Regions from separate parts of the Pantoea folii genome, predicted to be linked through region 1. Evidence: predicted binding sites of a transcription regulator. Region 1 holds the regulator's gene; each other region holds the start of a gene.
What was found. The regulator Fur, encoded in region 1, represses iron uptake genes when iron is present. The targets are predictions, from matches to a motif close to ATAATAATGAGAACNACTATCAA.
Positions count from the first base shown of each region.

Region 2: the regulator Fur is predicted to act here: its motif matches at 2,840-2,862, upstream of AC1MDE_RS05775 (TonB-dependent hemoglobin/transferrin/lactoferrin family receptor).
Region 3: the regulator Fur is predicted to act here: its motif matches at 2,502-2,524, upstream of fes (enterochelin esterase).

Region 1 covers NZ_JBWXON010000030.1:34,761-42,344, forward strand. The annotation lists gene ybfF (esterase) at 1-205, shown strand, start outside; gene ybfE (LexA regulated protein) at 374-649, shown strand; gene fldA (flavodoxin FldA) at 785-1,315, shown strand; gene fur (ferric iron uptake transcriptional regulator) at 1,671-2,120, shown strand; gene AC1MDE_RS24820 (hypothetical protein) at 2,182-2,577, opposite strand; gene glnS (glutamine--tRNA ligase) at 2,812-4,479, opposite strand; gene nagE (N-acetylglucosamine-specific PTS transporter subunit IIBC) at 4,631-6,655, opposite strand; gene nagB (glucosamine-6-phosphate deaminase) at 6,998-7,584, shown strand, end outside.
Region 2 covers NZ_JBWXON010000003.1:168,225-175,808, reverse strand. The annotation lists gene AC1MDE_RS05800 (UbiD family decarboxylase) at 1-122, shown strand, start outside; gene AC1MDE_RS05795 (UbiX family flavin prenyltransferase) at 134-712, shown strand; gene AC1MDE_RS05790 (DUF554 domain-containing protein) at 723-1,445, shown strand; gene AC1MDE_RS05785 (LysR family transcriptional regulator) at 1,515-2,393, shown strand; gene AC1MDE_RS05780 (Rdx family protein) at 2,470-2,760, opposite strand; gene AC1MDE_RS05775 (TonB-dependent hemoglobin/transferrin/lactoferrin family receptor) at 2,991-5,360, shown strand; gene AC1MDE_RS05770 (hemin-degrading factor) at 5,411-6,433, shown strand; gene AC1MDE_RS05765 (heme/hemin ABC transporter substrate-binding protein) at 6,430-7,254, shown strand; gene AC1MDE_RS05760 (FecCD family ABC transporter permease) at 7,247-7,584, shown strand, end outside.
Region 3 covers NZ_JBWXON010000023.1:7,642-15,225, reverse strand. The annotation lists gene AC1MDE_RS22120 (TonB-dependent siderophore receptor) at 116-2,305, opposite strand; gene fes (enterochelin esterase) at 2,582-3,937, shown strand; gene AC1MDE_RS22110 (MbtH family protein) at 3,930-4,151, shown strand; gene AC1MDE_RS22105 (amino acid adenylation domain-containing protein) at 4,206-7,584, shown strand, end outside.

The DNA.
Region 1 (7,584 bases):
CTGGGAAGAAGTTCCCGCCTGGCCACATCCCGCATTGTTTATCCGCGGTGGCGATTCTCCTTACCTCGACAATCAGCACCGCGATGCACTGCTACGCCAGTTCCCGCAGGCACACGCACACGTGATTAGCGGGGCCGGTCATTGGGTACATGCTGAAAAACCTGATGCGGTTTTGCGCGCAGTTCGTCGCTTTTTTAACCTGTAAAAGCAAAAGCTTGCCGTATGCGGTTTAGGGTTGGCGTCGCGGATGGTGCTGGAGTATGATGTCGCGCTAAAAATTTGCCGCGGATGATTTTTTCGCCGTGGTCGGGCCGATAATGTATAAATCGCGCAGCGCCTTTCCGCCGTTCGCGCCCACTCAGTTTCACAAATCATGGCAAAAGAACAGACAGACCGTACCACGCTTGATCTTTTTGCAGACGAGCGGCGTCCTGGTCGACCCAAAACCAGCCTGCTGACACGTGACGAACAGTTGCGTATCAACAAACGTAACCAGCTCAAGCGCGATAAAGTGCGAGGGCTGCGTCGTGTTGAGCTGAAAATGTCCAGCGAAGCGGTTGACGCCCTGAACACGCTGGCCGAGCAACAAAACATCAGCCGCAGCGAGTTGATTGAACAAATGCTGCTGGCGCAACTCAAACTGTCTTAGCGCGCTGACCGCACGCAGGAACACAAAGTTCAGGCTTTACTCGTTCCGCCCTTTTCAACGGTCTGCTATCATTCGCTAACATGTGCAGTCAATTGACTTACTTTCACAATCAGGCTTTAAGAGGTTACTTAACCCATGGCAATCGTAGGCATTTTCTTCGGCAGCGATACCGGCAACACTGAAAACATTGCAAAAATGATCCAGAAACAACTGGGTAAAGATGTCGCCGAAGTGCATGACATTGCTAAGAGCACCAAAGAAGATCTCGCAGCGTTCGACATCCTGCTGCTGGGCATTCCTACCTGGTATTACGGCGAAGCACAGTGTGACTGGGATGACTTCTTCCCTTCGCTGGAAGAGATCGACTTTAATGGCAAACTGGTGGCGCTGTTTGGTTGTGGCGACCAGGAAGACTACGCAGAATATTTCTGTGATGCGATGGGCACGATTCGCGACATCATTGAGCCAAATGGCGCGGTGATCGTGGGCCACTGGCCGACCGAGGGCTATCATTTTGAAGCCTCTAAAGGTCTGGCCGATGACAAACACTTCCTCGGCCTGGCAATTGACGAAGACCGTCAACCTGAGCTGACCAACGAACGTGTTGATGCCTGGGTGAAACAGATTTTTGATGAGCTGCAGTTAAAAGAGATCATCGAAGCCTGATGCCTCGCCTCCCCAATGTGAGCGCTGGCTCACATTGGGACAAAGGAATTTCCTATAAAAATAATAGCTACGGTTTTTTAACTTTTCCCCGCAAATCTGTAGAATACCCGCAATGGTCATCCGCTTATTCCTCTGATTGTTGACTGAGGCTGAGTGAAATGGAAACCCAAACCACACCGTTCCGCGCTGACGTAGGCGATGTTTATCCTTACGACTTTTGTTGATTTGCGCGATACCCCGGTTTTCATTTCACTGCTTGAGTTCTATAATGAGACGCAAATGAGAATACGTGTGACCTAAACATTCAAGGCCCCTGCGCCGTAAGTGACATGCAAAGTAACAGGACAATATCCGAATGACTGACAACAACTCCGCATTGAAGAAGGCTGGCCTGAAAGTCACTCTGCCAAGATTGAAAATTTTGGAAGTGCTTCAGGGACCGGGCCCCGAGTCCCATCACGTCAGTGCGGAAGATTTGTATAAGCGCCTGATCGATATGGGCGAAGAGATTGGCCTGGCAACGGTATATCGCGTTCTTAACCAGTTTGATGACGCGGGTATCGTCACCCGTCATAACTTCGAAGGCGGCAAATCCGTATTCGAACTGACTCAGCAGCATCACCATGACCACTTGATCTGCCTGGATTGTGGCAAAGTAATCGAATTCAGCGATGAATCAATCGAAACGCGTCAGCGTGAGATTGCCACTCGCCATGGCATTAAACTCAGTAACCACAGCCTGTACTTGTACGGCCACTGTGCACTGGGAGACTGCCGCGAAGACGAGACGCTCCACGATAAGTAATTGAGTGTGCTATGCAATATAAAAAAACCGGTGCTGGTCACCGGTTTTTTTATGCCTGTTATCAAGCGATAAAGGTCTCGTGGAGGTAGCGCCAGCGAGGAATGGTGGTGCTGCAATCCAGCACAGCCAAAGAGATGCGCGTTTGATGGGTGCCGTTCAACATCTGCAGTTCACGATACTGAATCGTCACTTCCTGGCTCTGTTGAGAAATGATGGCATGCTCACTGGTGGCAATGCGCAGCCCTTCCCGCTGACCGTGCAGTTTGCGAAACAGCACTTCGGTCTCATTCAGATCCAGCTGCTTACCCAGCGGCGTCACCATTTTGAAATCCGGGTGAAAGTGTGACAATAGCAGTTCCATGCTGTCATCACTGCCTTCTACCTGGTTAAAAACACGTTCAATAAGCTGATGTAATACCACCACACTATGCTTAGCTTCCAGGGCGAGACTTGTCATTTTATTTCCTTTGATAACCCGCAGAGCTTTGTTGAGAGCGCATAGCCTACCTGAAATACAATTTTTCACACTCGCAAATGGGTTAATTTTGCTAAAGTCAGAATTGTCGCAAAATAGACAACAAGCTCAGCTTGCCGCCTTCAGCATAATTAATTGCTCGTGGCGAATTACAGGCAATAAAAAAGGGCGATTGCTCGCCCTTTCATGATCATATTGTGCTATTGACGAAAGATATTACTCGCCAATCTTCGCGAAAGTATCGCGCAGTCCAACCGTGCGGTTAAACACCAATTTACCCGGCTGTGAGTAGACGCTATCGGCACAGAAATAACCTTCACGTTCAAACTGATAAGCTGCGGTAGTGGCCGCTTCACGCAAACCAGACTCCACGAAGCCCTGTTTGATCTCCAGCGAGTTCGGGTTAATGGTGGTGAGGAAATCCTCAGCCGCCGCGGGGTTTGGCACGCTGAACAGACGGTCGTAAAGACGGAACTCAGCTGGCAGTCCATGAATGGCGGAAACCCAGTGGATCACACCTTTCACTTTGCGACCATCCGCCGGATCCTTGCTCAGGGTGTCAACATCACAAGTGGCATAGATGCAGGTAATGTTACCCTCTTCGTCTTTCGCCACACGCTCAGCACGAATCACATAAGCATTGCGCAGACGCACTTCTTTGCCCAGAATCAAACGTTTGTACTGTTTGTTGGCTTCTTCACGGAAGTCAGCGCGATCAATCCACACTTCACGGCTGAACGACACTTCACGCGTGCCCATCTCCGGCTTGTTTGGATGATTAGGCATGGTCAGCGTTTCTTCGTGGCCGGCGGGCAGGTTTTCGATCACCACTTTCAACGGGTCAAGTACCGCCATCGCGCGTGGTGCGTTCTCATTGAGATCGTCACGAATACAGGATTCCAGCGACGCCATCTCAACGATATTGTCCTGTTTAGTCACGCCGATGCGGCGGCAGAATTCACGAATCGAGGCCGCGCTGTAACCACGACGGCGCAGACCTGAAACGGTCAGCATGCGGGGATCGTCCCAGCCTTCCACCACTTTCTCGGTGACCAACTGCGTCAGCTTGCGCTTCGACATCACCGCGTATTCCAGATTCAGCCGCGAGAATTCGTACTGGCGCGGATGCTGCGGAATGGTGATATTGTCCAGCACCCAATCGTAAAGGCGACGGTTGTCCTGGAACTCCAGCGTACACAATGAGTGGGTAATGCCTTCGATCGCATCCGAAATGCAGTGGGTGAAGTCGTACATCGGGTAGATGCACCACTTGCTGCCGGTCTGATGGTGATCGGCAAACTTAATGCGGTATAGCACCGGATCGCGCATCACAATGAAGCTCGATGCCATGTCGATTTTGGCACGCAGACAAGCTTTACCTTCCTCGAAACCGCCATCACGCATTTTCTGGAACAGCGCGAGGTTCTCTTCCACGCTGCGGTCGCGGTACGGGCTGTTTTTACCCGCCGCAGTCAAGGTGCCGCGATATTCACGGATCTCTTCCGCCGACAACTCATCAACGTAAGCCAGACCTTTATTGATCAGCTCAACGGCGTAGTTAAACAGTTGGTCGAAATAGTCTGAGGAGTAACGAATGTTGCCGCTCCACTCAAAGCCCAGCCATTGCACGTCACGCTTGATGGATTCAACGAACTCCAGGTCTTCTTTCACCGGGTTAGTATCGTCAAAACGCAGGTTGCACTGTCCTTGATAATCTTGGGCGATACCAAAGTTCAGGCAGATTGATTTCGCATGGCCAATATGCAGATAACCATTGGGCTCAGGCGGGAAACGGGTATGCACACTGCTGTGCTTACCGCTCGCCAAGTCTTCGTCGATGATCTGACGAATAAAGTTCGTTGGGCGGGCTTCAGCCTCACTCATCTCAAAATCCTCAAAACAATAGCGGGTGATTTGTACCACGAAGTAACGGAGTATGATCCACAAAGCGCAGGAGGGAAACAACCGTTTGTTGGTCGTTTTAAAACAAAAAAGGCAGGAATTTCTTCCTGCCTTCTGGCTAAATCACAAGGACTTAGTTTTTCACTTCATACAGCGGCGTGACGCCTGCAACCACCGAACCGCTGGCCAGCAGATTCAGTCCGGCGAAATCATCGCTGTTGCTGACCACCACCGGGCTAATCATTGAGCGCGCGTTGGCGTTGAGGAAGTCCAGATCCATCTCCAGAATCGGCTGACCGGCAGTGACGGTTGCTCCCTCTTCTACCAGACGTGTAAAGCCTTTTCCTTCCAGCGCCACGGTGTCCAGGCCCATGTGCACCACGATCTCAACGCCGTTAGCGGCTTCCAGACAGAACGCATGGTTGGTGTTGAAGATTTTCACCACGGTACCGGCGATCGGAGCCACCACCGTTTTGTCGGTTGGCTTGATTGCCAGACCATCGCCCACCGCTTTGCTGGCGAACGCCTCATCCGGCACCGCGTCGAGCGCGACAATCTCACCGGTCACCGGTGCCACCAGCGTAGCAATCACCGCTTTTTCAGTATTCAGCACGGCCTGGGGTTTAGTCACGACCGGCGCAGCGGTGGCAGGAGCGGAAGCCGCAGCAACCGGGCCTTTGCTCAATACCGTTTTCATTGCGGAGGCGATGCTTTCAGCCTGAGTGCCGACAATCACCTGCACGCTCTGCTTGTTCAAACGAATCACACCAGACGCACCCAAACGTTTCGCCACGCCTTCATTCACCTGGGCTGAGTCTTTGACGTTCAGACGCAGACGAGTAATGCAGGCATCGATGTTGGTCAGGTTGTCTGAACCGCCGATGGCGGCAATGTAACGACGTGCCAGTGATTCGGTCTGGCTTTCACCGTTACCGCTGTGATCAACGTTGACGTCGTAGCCGTCAGTTTCATCGCCCGCAGACAATTCACGACCCGGCGTCATCAGATTGAATTTCTGGATAGTGAAACGGAATACCACATAGTAGATGGCGAAGAACACCAGACCTTGTGGAATCAGCATCCACCAATTCACCGCCAGCGGGTTACGCGTTGACAGCACCATATCCACCAAACCGGCACTGAAGCCGAAGCCTGCAATCCAGTGCATGCTCGCAGCAATAAATACCGAGATACCGGTCAATACGGCATGGATCACATACAACACCGGTGCCACGAACATGAAGGAGAATTCCAGCGGTTCAGTGATCCCCGTGAAGAAGGCCGCGAAGGCCGCAGCCAGCATAATACCGCCGACTTTCGCGCGGTTTTCTGGACGTGCGCAGTGGAAGATAGCCAATGCTGCACCCGGCAAGCCAAACATCATGATCGGGAAGAAGCCCGCCTGATAGCGACCGGTGATGCCCGGGATACCCGTGCCATTCGCGATTGATTGTGCACCGCCAAGGAACTTAGGAATATCGTTAATGCCTGCCACGTCAAACCAGAATACGGAGTTCAGTGCGTGATGCAGACCGACCGGAATCAGCAAGCGGTTAAAGAAGGCATACACGCCTGCGCCCACCGAGCCCATTTTCTGAATGTGCTCACCGAAGTTCACCAGGCCGCCGAAGATGATTGGCCAGATGTACATCAGGATAAACGCCACAACGATCATCAGGAAGGAGACAAGGATCGGCACCAAACGGCGCCCGCTGAAGAACGACAGCGCTTTGGGCAGCTCAACATGGCTAAAGCGGTTATACACTTCAGCGGAGAGAATACCGACCAGAATACCCACGAACTGGTTGTTGATCTTGCCGAAGGCAGCAGGCACCTGATCGACCGGAATCTTCTGAATCATCGCTACTGCGGCAGGTGAACAGAGTGTCGTCACCACCAGGAAGCCCACGAAGCCGGTTAACGCGGCCGCACCATCTTTATCTTTGGACATACCGTAAGCCACACCGATGGCAAACAGCACTGACATATTTTCGATAATGGCAGAACCGGACTTGATCAGCAGAGCGGCCAGCGCATTGCCTGCACCCCAGCTGTCTGGATCAATCCAATACCCTACCCCCATCAAGATTGCCGCTGCCGGCAGTGTCGCTACCGGCACCATAAGCGCGCGGCCGACCTTTTGCAGATATCCTAAAATACTCACCTTTTTCTCCCCCTATGAGACTGGCGTTTGCCGTAGCGCGGGTTGATTTTATTATCCCTACGCTCGGTACCTTGATGACATCTTTCACCACGAGGCGCAGTGTAAAGATAAATTAATTCGCCTCGCAAATTAAAACCACAGTAACTGTGACTTTAATCACCATAATGGACGTTTATCACTGCGAAATGCTAGCCACCACCACAAACTTATTTTATGATGAAAAATATCAGGTCGCACTTTTCCCTGCTGGTTGCGCTTAAACCGATTACGCTTAATGGCAGCAACCTAAACCAGCATCGGCGACAACATTTTCCTAATCTTAATTGAGGTGAAGACATGAGACTGATCCCCTTGGCCACACCGACCCAGGTGGGTAAATGGGCTGCACGCCACATTGTTAACCGCATTAATGCGTTTAAGCCTAACGCAGAACGTCCCTTCGTGCTGGGCTTGCCAACCGGTGGTACGCCACTGGAAGCTTACAAGCACCTGATTGATATGCACAAAGCGGGCCAGATTAGTTTCAAGCATGTGGTGACGTTCAATATGGACGAATACGTGGGCCTGCCAAAAGAGCATCCGGAAAGCTACCACAGCTTCATGTACCGCAATTTTTTCGATCACGTTGATATCCAACCAGAAAATATTAATCTTCTGAATGGCAATGCGCCAGATATTGACGCAGAATGTCGCCAGTACGAAGAGAAGATTCGCTCTTACGGTAAAATTAATCTGTTTATGGGCGGCGTGGGCAACGACGGACACATTGCCTTTAATGAGCCGGCTTCTTCACTCTCTTCCCGCACCCGCATCAAAACCCTGACGCACGATACCCGCATCGCCAACTCGCGTTTCTTTAACGGCGATGTCGATCAGGTGCCAAAGTACGCTCTGACCGTGGGTGTGGGTACGCTTCTGGATGC
Region 2 (7,584 bases), on a different contig from region 1:
AACAGGGCGTGACCTGCAAAACCATCTTTGATTGCACCGTGCCGTGGCACATGAAGGCGCACTTTGAACGCTCGAAGTTCAAAGAGGTGGATGTGAAACGTTTTCTTCCTGATTTTGAGTAAGTGAGGTAGCAGTGAGCAGAAGGCGCATTATCGTCGGCATTAGCGGCGCGTCGGGTTTTCAGTACGGCATGAAGGCGCTGCAGTTGCTGCGCGATCAGGATGTGGAAGTGCATCTGGTGGTGACCAAAGGCGCAGAAGTGACGCGTTCGATGGAAACCCAATGGCAACGGCAGGATGTGGTGGATCTGGCCGATGAGGTGCACAGCATCAGCAATCTCGGCGCGTCGATTTCCAGCGGATCGTTTAAAACCCTCGGCATGCTGGTGGCGCCCTGCTCAATGAACTCGCTGGCATCGATTGCCCATGGGCTGACCAGCAATCTGCTGACGCGAGCAGCGGATGTGATCCTGAAAGAGCGTCGCCGGCTGGTGCTGATGGTACGAGAAACGCCGCTCAATCTGGCGCACATCCGCAATATGCAGTCTGTTACGGAGATGGGAGGGATTATTTATCCTCCGGTTCCGGCTTTTTATCAGCAGCCGCAGTCCGTGGATGAGATGGTCCATCACAGCGTGGCGCGTGCCCTCGATCTGTTCGATCTCGATGTGGGCAACCTCAAACGCTGGGGTGAAAAACATAACGATAAGTAAGGAGTAAATTATGGTAGTGGGACCCTTTGTCAACGGCAGCGCGGTGCTGATTGGCGGGCTGGTGGGCGCCTTTCTTGGCACCAGAGTGCCAGAGAGGCTGCGCACCGCGTTGCCCATGACGTTCGGCCTGTCGTCGATGGGCCTCGGCATTGTTTTGATCGGCAAGATCCACAGTTTGCCGGCGGTAATTCTGGCGCTGATCCTCGGTGCGGCGCTGGGTGAATATGCCTATCTGGAGCAGAAGATAGGTCGACTGGGAAATCTGGCGAAAGGGCTGGTGAGCCGTTTTCAAAGCCAGCCAGCAGAAGGTGGATTGAGTGGTGAAGCGTTCACTGAAAAGTATGTGGCGATCATGGTGCTGTTCTGCGCCAGCGGCACCGGCATTATTGGTGCCATGACCGAAGGCATGACCCACGATGCCAATATCCTGCTGGTGAAATCCATCATGGATATCTTCACGGCGGCGATATTTGCCACGCTGCTCGGTTATGCGGTGGCGGTGATTGCCATTCCACAGTTGATCGTGCAACTGGTGCTGGCCTCGGCGGCGGTACTGATTATGCCGCACACCACGGCACCGATGATGAGTGATTTCACCGCAGCCGGTGGGTTTGTGATGCTGGCGGCGGGCTTTCGTATCGCCGGGATCAAATCCTTCCCAGTGGCGAATATGTTACCGGCGCTGGTGCTGGTGATGCCGATCAGCCACCTATGGAGTATCTATATCCACTAAGCTTGCGCTCAGCGCGGTTGGATCGATTTCGGCCATGGTAAAGTAGCGCGAACAGGGCGCGGAGGGATTATGGATCTGAAACGATTGCATTATTTTTGCACGATAGCGGAACAGGGCTCGATCAGTAAAGCCGCGAAGCTATTGAACATCGCACAACCGCCGTTGGGAAAACGTCTGCAAGAGTTAGAACAGGAGATTGGCTCACCGCTTTTTACGCGCACGCCACGTGCCATGGTGTTAACCGAAGCGGGTAGTTTTCTCTATCGCCGCGCCTGCGATATTCTCAGCCAGGTGAACAGTTTAAAGCGGCAGACGGTCACCATTGCTACCCACAAACAGCGCCGCGTCACCATCGGTATTTCCTACCTGTATCTGCGTTATTTCACCCCGATCCTGATGGGTTATTATCAGAACCGTCCCGAGTGGGATATCAACGTGGTGGTATCCGATTCCAGCCATCTGGAAGCGATGCTGGTCGATCAGCGTGTCGATATTGCACTGATGCAAGTGCCACACGATCGCCAGGCGTGGTTTGTGCGTGAACTGGAACCGATTGATACTATCGCCGTGGTTTCCACGCATTACAGCGCGATTCTGGCGGGAAAAACCCTCAAATTTACCGATCTCAACGGGATTCCGTTAATTTTGCTGCATCGCATTGGTGGTGAAGGCACTTATGAAGTGCTGCGTAACACCCTGTTTAGCAACTTAAGCCACATCAATATCAGCATCAAAGTGTCAGAACCGCGTCTGGTGCTGGAGATGATGGAGCAGGGCTTTGAGGGCGCGGCTTTTCTACCGCGCTCTGAGTTCGTGCCGAGTCAGCACGGCAAATATCTGGCGTGCCCGCTGGCCGAACCGTTTGCCATTTATCATCCTGCCATCGTCACGCTAAGCACCGCGCAGGATCGCCTGCTGTGGCCGCTGGAGCAGGAGGCTGAGGGTTGAGCAGTCGGGCACTATGTCTGGCGATTCTGTCATGTTCGATGCGACTTAAGGGCATGCGCATCGCTCCGCTCGAAGATTAACCCGGCTTCTTCTTATCCACGTGCCCTAACTCGCGATCCGGCCAGCAGAAATCACGCACGCGCTGTTTCAGCGCGGCCGCATCCGGGAATCCGCCTTCCTGTTTACGCTCCCAAATCACCGTGCCATCAATCGAGATTTCAAACACGCCACCCGTGCCAGGCTTCAGCGTCACCGCGCCTAAATCTTCGGCAAAAGTGTGCAGCAGTTCCTGCGCCATCCACGCCGAACGCAGCAGCCAGTTGCATTGAGTGCAGTAGTAAATCGTCACAGCCGGTTTTTGCGACATCAGGCGCCTCTTCTTAATTATTGATTATAAACAAGTTAACAAAATGTGCGGTCTAAGATACATCTTAGTGTAAAGTTTATTGATAATGATTACCAATTGCATTACATTCCTGACGAAATTATTTATTACATAAAATAAGTCCACACATTTTACGGTTTATTAACGCATATCGCGTTTTTTTGGCGGCAATCCAGTGAGCGAATACTAACAATTAACCAGGTATTTCGCGCATGTCTTCACTCTTTCAGGGAATGACCCAGCAACGTCTGTTTAAAGTTGCGATTTTGTCTTCCGCTATTCACGCCGCTTGCAGCTATGCAGCCAGCGACAACACGACACTTGCTTTATCTGCTGACAAATCCACCACTACAGAGTCGGTTATGACGGTAACTGCACCGAAGCTGGAGAAACAAGCCGGTAGCAAAAGCACCATTACCGCCGCCGATATGCAGCGTGATGGTGGCAATGATTTCGGCACCATCATGCGTTACGAACCGGGCGTGACGGCAACCGGAGCGAGCGGGGGCTCTTCAGCAGGTAAAAGTGGCTTCGATCGCGCGGGCTACACCGGCTACAACATCCGTGGTCTGGAAAGCAACCGCGTCGATATCAACGTTGACGGCGTTTCTCTGCCGGATGCCACCGGACGCAGCTACGTCAGCCGTGCCGGTTTAGATACTTTCGGTATTGGCCGCGATTACATCGACCCATACATGTTTGGTCGCGTGGATATTGATAAAGGTGCGACTTCAGTCTCTCAGGCCAACACCGCCATTGGTGGTGCCGTCTCGTTCCGTAACAAGACCCCAGACGACTATTTACATCCGGGTAAGACCACCTACTTTGGCTACCAGAGCGACTTCGATTCCTCCAACCGCAGCTGGCACAACGGCATCACTGCCGCAGCAGGCGATCAGGAACTGCGCGGTATCTTTGTTTACAGCCGTCGCGATGGCCAGGAAACGCAAAACAATGATGCGAGCCGTGGCGCCTATCCTGCCAACTGGCACTCTGACGCACTGCTGGGCAGCGTGGTGTGGGAGCCGAATGACGCGCACAAAATCACCGGTACCGCCGATTTCTACCATAAAACCAATCACACCCATTACGACAGCTGGGATACTTCAGGCAATACCTTATACGGCACCGCACAGCAGCAGAGCGATACCCGTCGCTTCGGCCTGAGCCTGGCGGACGAGTACACGCCTTACAACGACTTCATCGACAGCCTGAGCACGCGTGTCTACTGGCAGCACACCGAAGCGCATGACAACACCTATATGCCTTCGAGTGCGTCAGCCTATGAAACGGTTTACTCGGACTACAACACTGACAGCTACGGCTTTGAAACCAACCTGGCTAAAACGCTGGGTCGCCATGAGCTGACTGCGGGTTTGAATGGACGTCTGGAAAAAACCGAACGTCCATTCCGCCAGTCACCGACGCCAAGCACCTACAGTGTGATCATGCAGCCTGAAGCAGACAGCCGCAGCTACACGCTGGGCGGCTTTGTGCAGGATAAGATCAACTTCGACCTGGATGGCCACAACTTTGCGGTGGTGCCGGGCGTACGTGTGGCTTACCAAAATACCAAGCCTGATAACCTCAGCAGCCTGACCAGCGGCAGCACCGTTCTAACCGAATCAGAAGTTGAAACGCTTTATGGCTCAGGCAATAGCGATACGCAGGTTCTGCCATCACTGGCATTCCAGTATGAGCTCACGCCAACACTGATGACCTATCTGCAATACAAGCGCGGCGCACAATTCCCGAACGCCAGCCAGCTGTATGGTTCATGGAACCTCGGTTCCAGCTATGCGGGTAGTCAGCAATATGCGCTGATTGGTAACCCGGATTTGAAAACCGAAACCAGCAACAACTTCGAATGGGGTCTGAAAGGACAGCCGACCGAAGGCGTGGTGATGAACACAGCGGTTTACTACAACGCTTATAAAAACTTCATTGCCTATAACCGGTACACCCGTGCCGGTAGCCCGGAGAAATTCACCAACGTTCCGAGCAACATTTACACTACTTATCAGTCAGAGAATCGCGATAAAGCCTATATCTATGGTGCTGAGTTGAGTGGGAAGGTGAATTTCGGCACCTGGTATCAAGATGTGCAGGGCCTGAGCGCACGCTTCGCCTTTAGCTACAACGAAGGTAAATCGAAGTCGAGCTACCTCGGTGACCGTTATGTCGATCTGGAGAGCGTACCGCCAATGAAAGCGGTGCTGGGCCTGGGTTGGGATGCGCCGCAGGACGAGTACGGTGCTGCTGTGACGGCTACTTTCGTGAAGGGCAAAAAAGCCACGGCGACCAACCGCCAGAGCTACACCAATACCGGTTCTGCACTGACCGATTCCACCACCGATTATGAGCGCGTGCCGGGTTACGGTATGGTCGATCTGACGGCTTATTGGCAGGTGGCGAAGAACGTCAAGCTGAGCGGTGGCGTGTATAACCTGACAGATCGTAAATATTGGGATTACCTGAGCAGCCGCGAAATGACCAGCGATACCGCACAGGATCGCAACGATATCGCACTGGCAACTCAGCCAGGCCGCACCTTCCAGCTCGGTGTGAACGTCGACTTCTAATCATTTTTTCGCCCTGCGTTCGCGCAGGGCCTTTTCATGGAGCAAGAGTAATGAACCCACGTTACGATCACTACCTGGCGCTAAAGGGCGAACATCCGAAGAAGTATGCCCGCGATCTGGCCGCTCTGATGGGCATTGGCGAAGCGCAGCTGTGTGAAGCGCGCGTCGGCCAGGATGCGCAAGCTTTAAAAGCAGATTTCCCGGCGTTGCTGAAGGCACTGGAAGCCGTTGGCGAAACCAAAAGCATTACCCGCAACGAATATGCGGTGCATGAGCAGGTGGGCAAATATGAAAACCTGCACCTCGGCGAACATGCCGGGCTGATCCTTAACCCACGTGCGCTCGATCAGCGTCTGTTCCCGGCACAGTGGCACAGCGCCTTCTTCCTGCGTGAGCAGACAGCGCGCGGCGAACGTCAAAGTATTCAGATTTTTGATCGCCACGCGGATGCGGTACTGAAAATCTACACCACCGACAATACCGAGATGGCGGCATGGGATGCGCTGATCGCTGAGTTCACGATCGAAGCCGCTGCGGCACTCGATCCACAACCTGCCGCAGCACCAGAACACAGCCGCGCCATTGATGCCGATAAAGTGGAAGCCGAATGGCGCGCCATCACCGATGTGCATCAGTTCTTTGGCTTACTGAAGCGCCACAATATTTCACGCCAGCAGGCGTTTCACGCAGTGCCGGACGATCTGGCACGCCAGGTCAGCAACGATTCACTGGCTCAACTGCTGGCGCAGGCGCAGCAGGATGGCAACGAAATCATGATCTTTATTGGCAACCGTGGCTGCACGCAAATCTTCACCGGTGCGGTGGAGAAGCTGATGCCGATGGACAACTGGGTCAACATCTTCAACCCAACCTTCACGCTGCACCTGATGGCGGACCACATTGCCGAGAGCTGGGTGACGCGCAAACCGAGTGGCGATGGCTTTGTCACCAGCCTCGAACTCTTTGCTGCCGATGGCACGCAGATCGCACAGCTCTATGGTCAGCGTAGTGAAGGGACACCAGAGCAGGCGCGCTGGCGTGAGCAGGTCACTGCATTGGGAGCGACAGCATGAAACGTCTGACGCTGTTATTGCTGGGCGCGCTGGCACTGCCGGCATTTGCCGCTGATCGGGTGATCTCGATCGGCGGTGATGTGACACAAATCATTTATGCGCTGGATGCGCAGGCCAATCTGGTAGCGCGCGACAGCACCAGCCAGCATCCGGCGCAGGCCAACAAATTGCCGGACATCGGCTATATGCGCCAGCTCAATGCCGAGGGCATTCTGGCGATGAAGCCTACGCTGGTGCTGACCAGCGAGCTGGCGAAACCGTCGCTGGTGTTGCAGCAGGTCGAGAGCGCTGGCGTGAAAGTGGTGGATGTCACCGGCAAAACCAGCCTCGACGCCATCCCGGAAAAGATCGCCACCATCGGCAAAGCGCTGCATCGTGATGCCGAAGCGAAGGCGCTGATCGAGAAAGTGAACAAGCAGCGTGCGCAGATTCCCCAGCAGCCATTGCCGGTGAAGGTGCTGTTTGTGATGGCACACGGTGGCATGCGCACTCAGGCGGCAGGTAACCAAACCGGCGCTGACGCCGCAATCCGCAGTGCCGGTCTGGTCAACGCCATGGCGGCAATCCCGCATTATCAGCAGCTGTCACAGGAAGGTGTGGTTGCTGCCGCGCCGGATTTGGTGGTGGTGGGTGAAGATGGCCTGCGCACGCTGGGCGGCGAAGAGAAAATCTGGTCGCTGCCCGGGCTGGCGTTAACACCTGCAGGCCAGCATCACGCCTTGCTGGTGGTCGATGAGATGGCCATGTTGGGCTTTGGTCTTGATACGCCGGAGACCATCGTGAAACTGCGTAAGGCCGCCGAAGCGGTAAAACATGACTAACACCGCCGTGATGCGCTGGCTGTTATTGATGGGCATCAGCATGGTGGTTTGCATGCTGATGGCTGCCAATTTTGGTGCCATGCCGCTGTCGATGCGCACGCTGTTCCATGCGCCGCTCAGCGATATGGCGTGGCAAATCTGGCTGAACATCCGCCTGCCGCGCGTGTTACTGGCGGTGTTGCTCGGTATGGCATTGGCAGTCTCTGGCGCGGTGATGCAGGGCCTGTTCCGCAATCCGCTGGCCGACCCGGGTTTGCTTGGGATCAGCAGTGGAGCGGGGCTAGCAGTAGCGGTTTCGATTGTGGTGCCGCTCAGTTTGCCGCCGTTGCT
Region 3 (7,584 bases), on a different contig from region 1:
ACAAATCCAGTATTTTCCGAAAACCTGTCTCCAGGTGTTTCATCTGCAGGAAAGCAGCACGGAATGCAAATAGGTAAAACCAGGGCACCTGCAAGGACGCCCTGCCTTATCGCGATTACCAGCTGTAGCTGACGGACGCCACAATTGAACGACCACTGCCGTAGAAGCACGCGCTGGTGTTGCTGCAGGAGGCAACATAGTGCTTGTCGGCCACGTTGTTGACGTTCAACTGCAGCGTGGTGCCACGCAGTGAGTTAGCCGCTTCGCCCAGCTCATATTTCGCCATCACGTCATACAGCGTGTAGTGCGGAACCTTGTCCTGACCGATGGAATCCGCCCAGGCGGTGCCGGTGTAACGTACACCACTGCCGAGCGTCAGACCGTTTAGCGCACCATCGAGGAAGCTGTAGCTGCCCCAGGCAGATGCGGCATGACGCGGAATACTCGAAGGCGTTTTGCCGACCTGCGCCGCGGTGTTGCTCTCTTTGGTTTCCGCATCGGTAAAGGTATAAGCCGCCATCACCTTAATTTCAGGGGTAATTTGCGCGTGCGCTTCCGTCTCGATACCTTTGGACTTCACCTTACCGATCTGCTCGTTGTAACCCAGTTCGCTGTTGTAAGAGGTGATGTTTTTCTGCGTGATATCAAACGCGGAAACCGTAAACACCGCATCCCAACCCACTGGCTGATATTTGATACCGATCTCCGTCTGCTCGCCGGTAGTCGGTGCGAACGGATCGCTGCCCGGCGCACCGGTGCTCAGGTTGGGTTCGAACGAGGTGCTGTAGCTGATATACGGCGACAGGCCATTATCGAAGGCGTACAACAGACCGGCACGGCCGGTGAACTTGCTGTCATTCTGTTGTGTGGTGGTATTTTCCATACGGTCCTGCGTACGCGTTTCCGCCCAATCCTGGCGACCGGACAGCAGCAGATTCCATTGATTCCATTCCAGCTGATCCTGCAAATACACGCCAACCTGATCGAGCTTTTTGCGCGTGCTGGTGTTCAACGCCAGATCGCTCTCATTAATCGTCACGCTGGTCGGATTCGCCCAGTCGAGAATGTACTGATCACCGCTGTCGCGCCACAGTTTGTTATCGACATCGCTCCATTTGTAATCCAGTCCGCCCAGCACGGTATGCGCAACGTTGCCGGTATCGAACGTCGCTTTAACCTGATTATCAATGCCCAGCTCTTTAGACTTGATTTTGTCATGCTGCGGACGACGGTTGATCTGATGGTCGCTGCCATCCACATCGAAGGTATAGACCAGGTATTTGTACGACTCATCCATGTTGCTGTAACGCATATTCTGCGTGAAGCTGATGTTGTCGTTGAAGTTGTGCTCGAAGATGTAGCCAACCGAAGTCTGCTCGCGTTTCGCTTCGTTAAAGCTCGGATCGCTGACGTTGAAATCGTAAGGAATGTAGCCCGCGCTTGTGTTAAACAGCGTGCCGTTAGCAGGCAGGAAGTTACGATATCCGGCCTTTGGCTCGTTTTGATACATCGTCAGCAAGGTGAAACTGGTGTCCGCGTTGGGCAGCCAGGTCAGCGCGGGGGCAATCGCCATGCGCTGCTGTTTGTTATCTTTCACGAACTCATGTTTGGTGCTGGCGATACCGTTGAGACGATAAAACAGCGTGTTGTCGTCATTTAGTTTGCCGCCGAAATCAAACGCCGCTTCGCCCAGATGCTGATTACCGGTGCTGAGCTGAACTTTATGAATGCTCTGCGCGGTTGGGCGCTTGCTGGTCATCGCGATGACACCGCCGGGGTTAACCTGGCCGTACAACACCGATGCCGGGCCATGAATCATCTCCACACGCTCCAGCAACCATGGGTCGATCTGTCCTGCCGCGCCAGCCTGGCCGGATAAGCCATAGCTCAAGCCATCGAGGAATTTCGGTGCATAGCGGAAACCACGCGCGATGATTTCATCGTTACGGTTCGAGTTTCCACGGTAGTTGGTCAGCACGCCGCTGGTGTAGCTCAGTGCATCCGCCACCGACGGCGCCGCCTGATCGTCCATCTGCTGACGCGTAATCACCGAAATCGATTGCGGGGTTTTACGCAGTGGCGTTGAGGTTTTGGTACCTGCAGCGCTCTCTTTCGCCACATAGCCTTGCAGTGGAGACGTCACGCTTTCACGCGCATCTGCATTCACGGTGATGGTCTCTTCTGCCGCGACGCTGAAAGTGGCAGGCGCCACCAGCAGAATTGAGGCCAGTGACAGGTGAAGACGGGAGAATCTGAACGGAAGTGCCACAGCAGGTATTGCTAAATTTTTTGCTTTAACGGACATAGTTGCCATCTCTATTTCAAACTGCCTTGTCGATGAAATAATCCGTCCATTCCTCTTCACCCAACGGCGAAAGCTGTAACGGATTGAAATATAACTTCCTCTGATAAAACTCGGCCCTGAATCCCCCTTAAAAGCCTATTTCAGAATAATCATCTGAAAAATAGGGGATTTATTCGGCGCAAAAATAATATTGCAAATGTAAATCGTTATCAATAGCATTTGCATTACGTTTGTTAATGTAAAGTCTTTGAAGAAAATGTGGAGAGAGATTGCAGGATGTTTCTCAGCGATGCAGAACAAATGACGCAAATCTGGTTGCCAACCGGAACAGTTACCCAGTGGTTACAGCAGGACGATCTCGGCAGCCATCGCTGGTGGGAACAGCTTCATAAGGCGGGTACGCCGGTGATTGAGCATGAGGCTGATGGCGAAACGCACATGCATTTCTTCTGGCGCGATCCCGAGGGCCGTTCCGAGTCATCGTCTACAAAAAGGGTCTATGTCGATATAAACGGCGTCACCGACCATCACAGCCAGGCCCCCGAATCCCTGGTTCGCGTCGGCAACAGTGATGTCTGGCATTGGTCGACGCAGATCGAATCTGACTGGCGTGGCAGCTATAGCCTGATCCCGGTGACGGATGACCATATGCCCCCGCTGTTCTGCGGCAGTGACGAAACCTGCCGGGTGCTGCAACGCAAGTGGTGGATCTCGCTGATGCCGCTGGCGATCCCCGACATGCTGAATCCTTCGCCCCCGTTTCTGAGCAGCCGCCGCTTTGCGCTGAGTAATGCGCATATGCCCGAGGCGCCTGATCAATCTGCCTGGCAACAGTTGGATGCCGGATTGGCCGACACCTGGCCAGATGGCCTGCAAACTTTGCAGTGGCACAGCGATCTGCTCAACGTCACGCGTCACGTCTGGCTTTACACCACCGGACAGACTGCGCAACCGGATCAGCGCCCGCTGGCGATTCTGCTGGATGGGCAGAATTGGGTATACGGGCAGCCGATTTTCAGCGCCCTCGATCAGAGCACCGCAGCAGGTGAACTGCCGCCTGCCTGCTGGTTATTTATCGACGTGATCGATAGCCAGCATCGCGAGGTTGAGCTGCCCTGCAACGAAACCTTCTGGCAGGCGGTGCAACAGGAACTGTTGCCGCTGGCGCGTCAGCATGCCGCGTTCAGCAGCGATGGCTGCCGCACATTGGTGGCGGGGCAAAGCTACGGTGGCCTCGCGGCGCTGTACGCCGGTCTGCATTGGCCGCAGCGTTTTGGCCGCATCCTCACGCAATCCGGCTCGTTCTGGTGGCCGCACCTGCAATACATCCGTGATTACGCTAACCGTGAACAGCACGCGCCGGGTCTGCTGCTACAGCGTTTGCAGGACAACGCCCTGCCCGTCGGCAAGCTGAAGATTTTCCAGGAAGTCGGCGATCGCGAACAAGACATGCTGTTCGTGAATCAACAAATACGTCCCGCGCTGGAAGCCGCCGGCCACGAACTGTTTTTCCGCTGCTACGCCGGAGGGCACGACGCGCTGTGCTGGCGCGGCGGCTTGATCGACGGCTGCCGCTGGCTGCTGGCCGATCTTCTCTCTGATCCAACCTCAAAAGGTAACCACCATGTCTGAACAACAAAATCCGTTTGATAACGACGCGCTCGATTTTCTGGTGCTGATCAACGCGCGCCAGCAATACAGCCTGTGGCCCGCATTTGCTCAGGTGCCTGCGGGCTGGCAAAACGTGGCGGGTCCGCTGCCGCGTGCCGCAGCGATTGAGTACATCGAAACACACTGGCAGGACATGCGACCAGCGACGCAACAGACGTCGTCCAGCGCACATTAATTTTTCGCTTTTTTAACTTTTCCTTTTTCGATTTTTTTAGACGGGAACATTCCTTTGGCATCGTTAATCACGCATTCACCTGCGTATCCTTTGGTGGCGGCTCAGCCCGGCATCTGGATCGCTGACGCTATTGCGCAGCAGCGCAATCAATTTACCGTGGCGCACTACAGCGTGCTGCACGGCGACATCAACCGCGCCGCCCTGGACAGCGCCATCCGCCAGACGATGGCGGAAGCCGATACCGTGCAGGCACGCTTTGGCCTCGATGAAAACGGGAATCCCGCGCAATGGTTTGGCGCGCAGGCACTGGTGCTGCCGGAGTGGCATGACTTCAGCCAGCGCGCGGACGCCACCGGTCAGGCGCATAAACTGATGCAGGCCGATCTGCGCGCCGAACTGGCGGCCGACGGTGATAAGCCGCTGTATCGCCACGTGTTAATGCGCGTGGGTGATGGCAGCTGGTGGTGGTATCAGCGATATCACCATCTGCTGGTTGATGGCTTCAGTTTCGAAGCGCTGACGCAGCGCGTGGCGGCCATCTATGCCGAACTGTGCCGTGGCGAAGAACCCTCACTTTCACCCTTCACGCCGTTTAGCGAGGTGATTGATGAGTATCAGCAGTGGGGAGTATCCCCGGCGTTTGCCCGTTCCGCCAGCCACTGGCAGACCTATGCGGCTGAACTACCCGAAACTTTAACGCTCTCCAGTGAAAGCGTAACGGATGCTGGCGATCGTCCGATCAGCTGCCACGTCGCGCTGCCGGAGTTGACAACGTTGCGCCAGCACGTAGCGTTCCAGGATTGCAGCGAAGGCGATATTGTCAGTGCCCTGCTGGTGGCTTATCTGGCGCGCATTAGCGACAACTCGCGCTTAGCGATTGGCTTTCCGTTTATGCGCCGCATGGGCTCGGCGGCACTGACGGCGTTGGGGCCGGTGGTTAACGTGCTGCCGCTGATCTTCGACATCCCTCATCACACTGATTTAGCCGCGCTGGTGCAGCAGGTACAAGCGGAAATCCGCAAAGCACGCCGTCATCAGCGCTATGAAGCAGAGCAACTGCGTCGCGATCTGGGTTTGGTCGGCAGCAGCCAACAGCTTTATGGGCCGGTGATCAACGTCAAGGTCTACCATGATGATCTGCAATTCGATGGTATTCCGGCGGCGACCCACACCTTAGCCATGGGCCCGGTTGACGATATCGAGTTTGAAGTGGGCTTCCGTGATGGCGCATTGCAGTTAACACTGGTGGCTAACCCGACGCGCTACGACGCACAAATGTTACAGCGTCACGCAGACCGTATTCGTCATCTGCTCACGCAGTTCGCTGCACAACCCGAAGCCACTCTGGATACGCTTTCGATCATTGCTCCAGACGAACAGGCTGATTTACAGCGCTGGTCCACTGGCCCGAAAATCACCCCGCCTGCGGGGGCGACCACCATCGTGGATATGCTGCTGCAACGCACGGCACAAAGCGCTGACCTGACGGCAGTCGTCTGTGGCACACAGTCACTGACGTATCGCCAGCTGACCGACCGCGCCATGCAACTGGCACATGCCTTGATGGCGCGTGGCTTACAAGCAGACGACGTGGTGGCGATGGGTATTCCGCGCTCGGTGGATTCGCTGGTCGCCATCTTTGGTGTGCTGGCGAGCGGCGCGGCCTACATGCCGCTGGATCTTGACTACCCACGCGAACGTCTGGCACTGATGTGTGACGATGCGCAACCCGCATTATTGCTGACTCACTCCACGACACTGGCGCAGATGCCGGCCCTTCCCGCGCTGTGCATCGATCAGCTGGAGAGCGAACTGGCGGCACAGCCGACCAGCGTACCGAGCACTCTGCTGTGCGGCGACGATCTTGCCTATATGATTTACACCTCCGGATCCACCGGCCGGCCAAAAGGCGTGATGAGCACACATCAGGGATTGCTGAATCTGTTCCTGTCACATCACGAACATCTGTTTGGACCGGCGATTGACCGCTTCCACGCCAGCAACCCGCGCCGCATGCGCGCCGGTCATACCGCGTCGTTCTCATTCGACTCTTCGTGGGAACCGCTGTTCTGCATGCTGATGGGCTGCGAGCTGAATATCTTCGACGAAGAACTACGTCGCGATGCCTGGGGTTTGATTCAGCAGATGAACGCGGTGCCGGTCGATCTGCTGGACATCACGCCGTCATTCTTCTCTCAGATGATCGACAGCGGATTACTGGAAGCGGAAAACCACCGCCCTGCGTTTGTCATGATTGGCGGTGAAGCGGCCACGCCGACGTTGTGGAAACTGATGCAGCAACAGCATCAGATGGAAATCCACAATTACTACGGCCCGTCTGAGTACACCATTGATACCCTCGGTGCCAGCGTGCTGGCTTCTCCGCAGCCGGTAATTGGCCGCCCGGTGGGTAACAGCCAGGTTTATCTGCTCGACAGCCAGTTGCGTCCAGTGCCGATTGGCTGCACCGGCGAACTCTACATCTCCGGAACCGGCATTGCGCGCGGCTATCTGCGCCGCCCGGATCTGACAGCCGCGCGCTTTGTGGCTAATCCCTTCCGCGAAGGCGAGGTGATGTATCGCAGCGGCGATGTGATGCGCTGGCGTCAGGATGGTCAACTGGCGTTTATCGGACGCGTGGATCACCAGATCAAAGTGCGCGGTTTCCGCGTCGAACTCGGTGAAATTGAAAACGCGCTGGTGGCACTGCCCGAAGTCAGCACCGCAGTGGTGATTGCCGAAGTAATGGGCGCCACTCACCGTCTGATTGGCTACTGCTCGGTGCAGGATGATGCCTTGCGCGCCGATCCGCAAATCAGCAACCGCTTGCTGGCGCAGTTGGGTAGCCAGTTGCCGGACTATATGCTGCCAGCCGTGCTGATGGTGCTGGATGATCTACCACTGAATGTGAATGGCAAAATCGACCGCCAGGCACTGCCGAAACCCCATCAGGCTCAGCAACAGCAAAGCCGCGCGGCGCGCACCCCGCAGGAAGCGTTAATTTGCCAGGCGATGGCCAGCCTGCTCGGGCTGGAGAGCGTCGGCGCAGAAGATGACTTCTTCTCACTCGGTGGTGACAGTATTTCGGCAATGGGCCTCAGCACCGCCGCTCGCCGCGCTGGTTATATGCTTCGCCCACGTGACATTTTTGCCGAACGCACCGCCGCATGTATGGCGCAAGATCTCGCCCCTCTAACGCAACACACTCGACATGCCCGCGTGTCGCAACAGGGCGCGATTGGTGGTCTGCCGATTCTGCACTGGTTCCATGCGCAGGCGGGCATTAACGCGCGCTTCGCCCACGGCGTGCTGCTGTCGGTGCCGCCAGAGCTGCAACTCGCGCAGCTGGAACAGCTGATTGAACAGCTTACCAACACGCATCCAGCCCTCAACGCCTTCACGCGTGATAAGCAGTTAGTGGTGGGCGAATCGC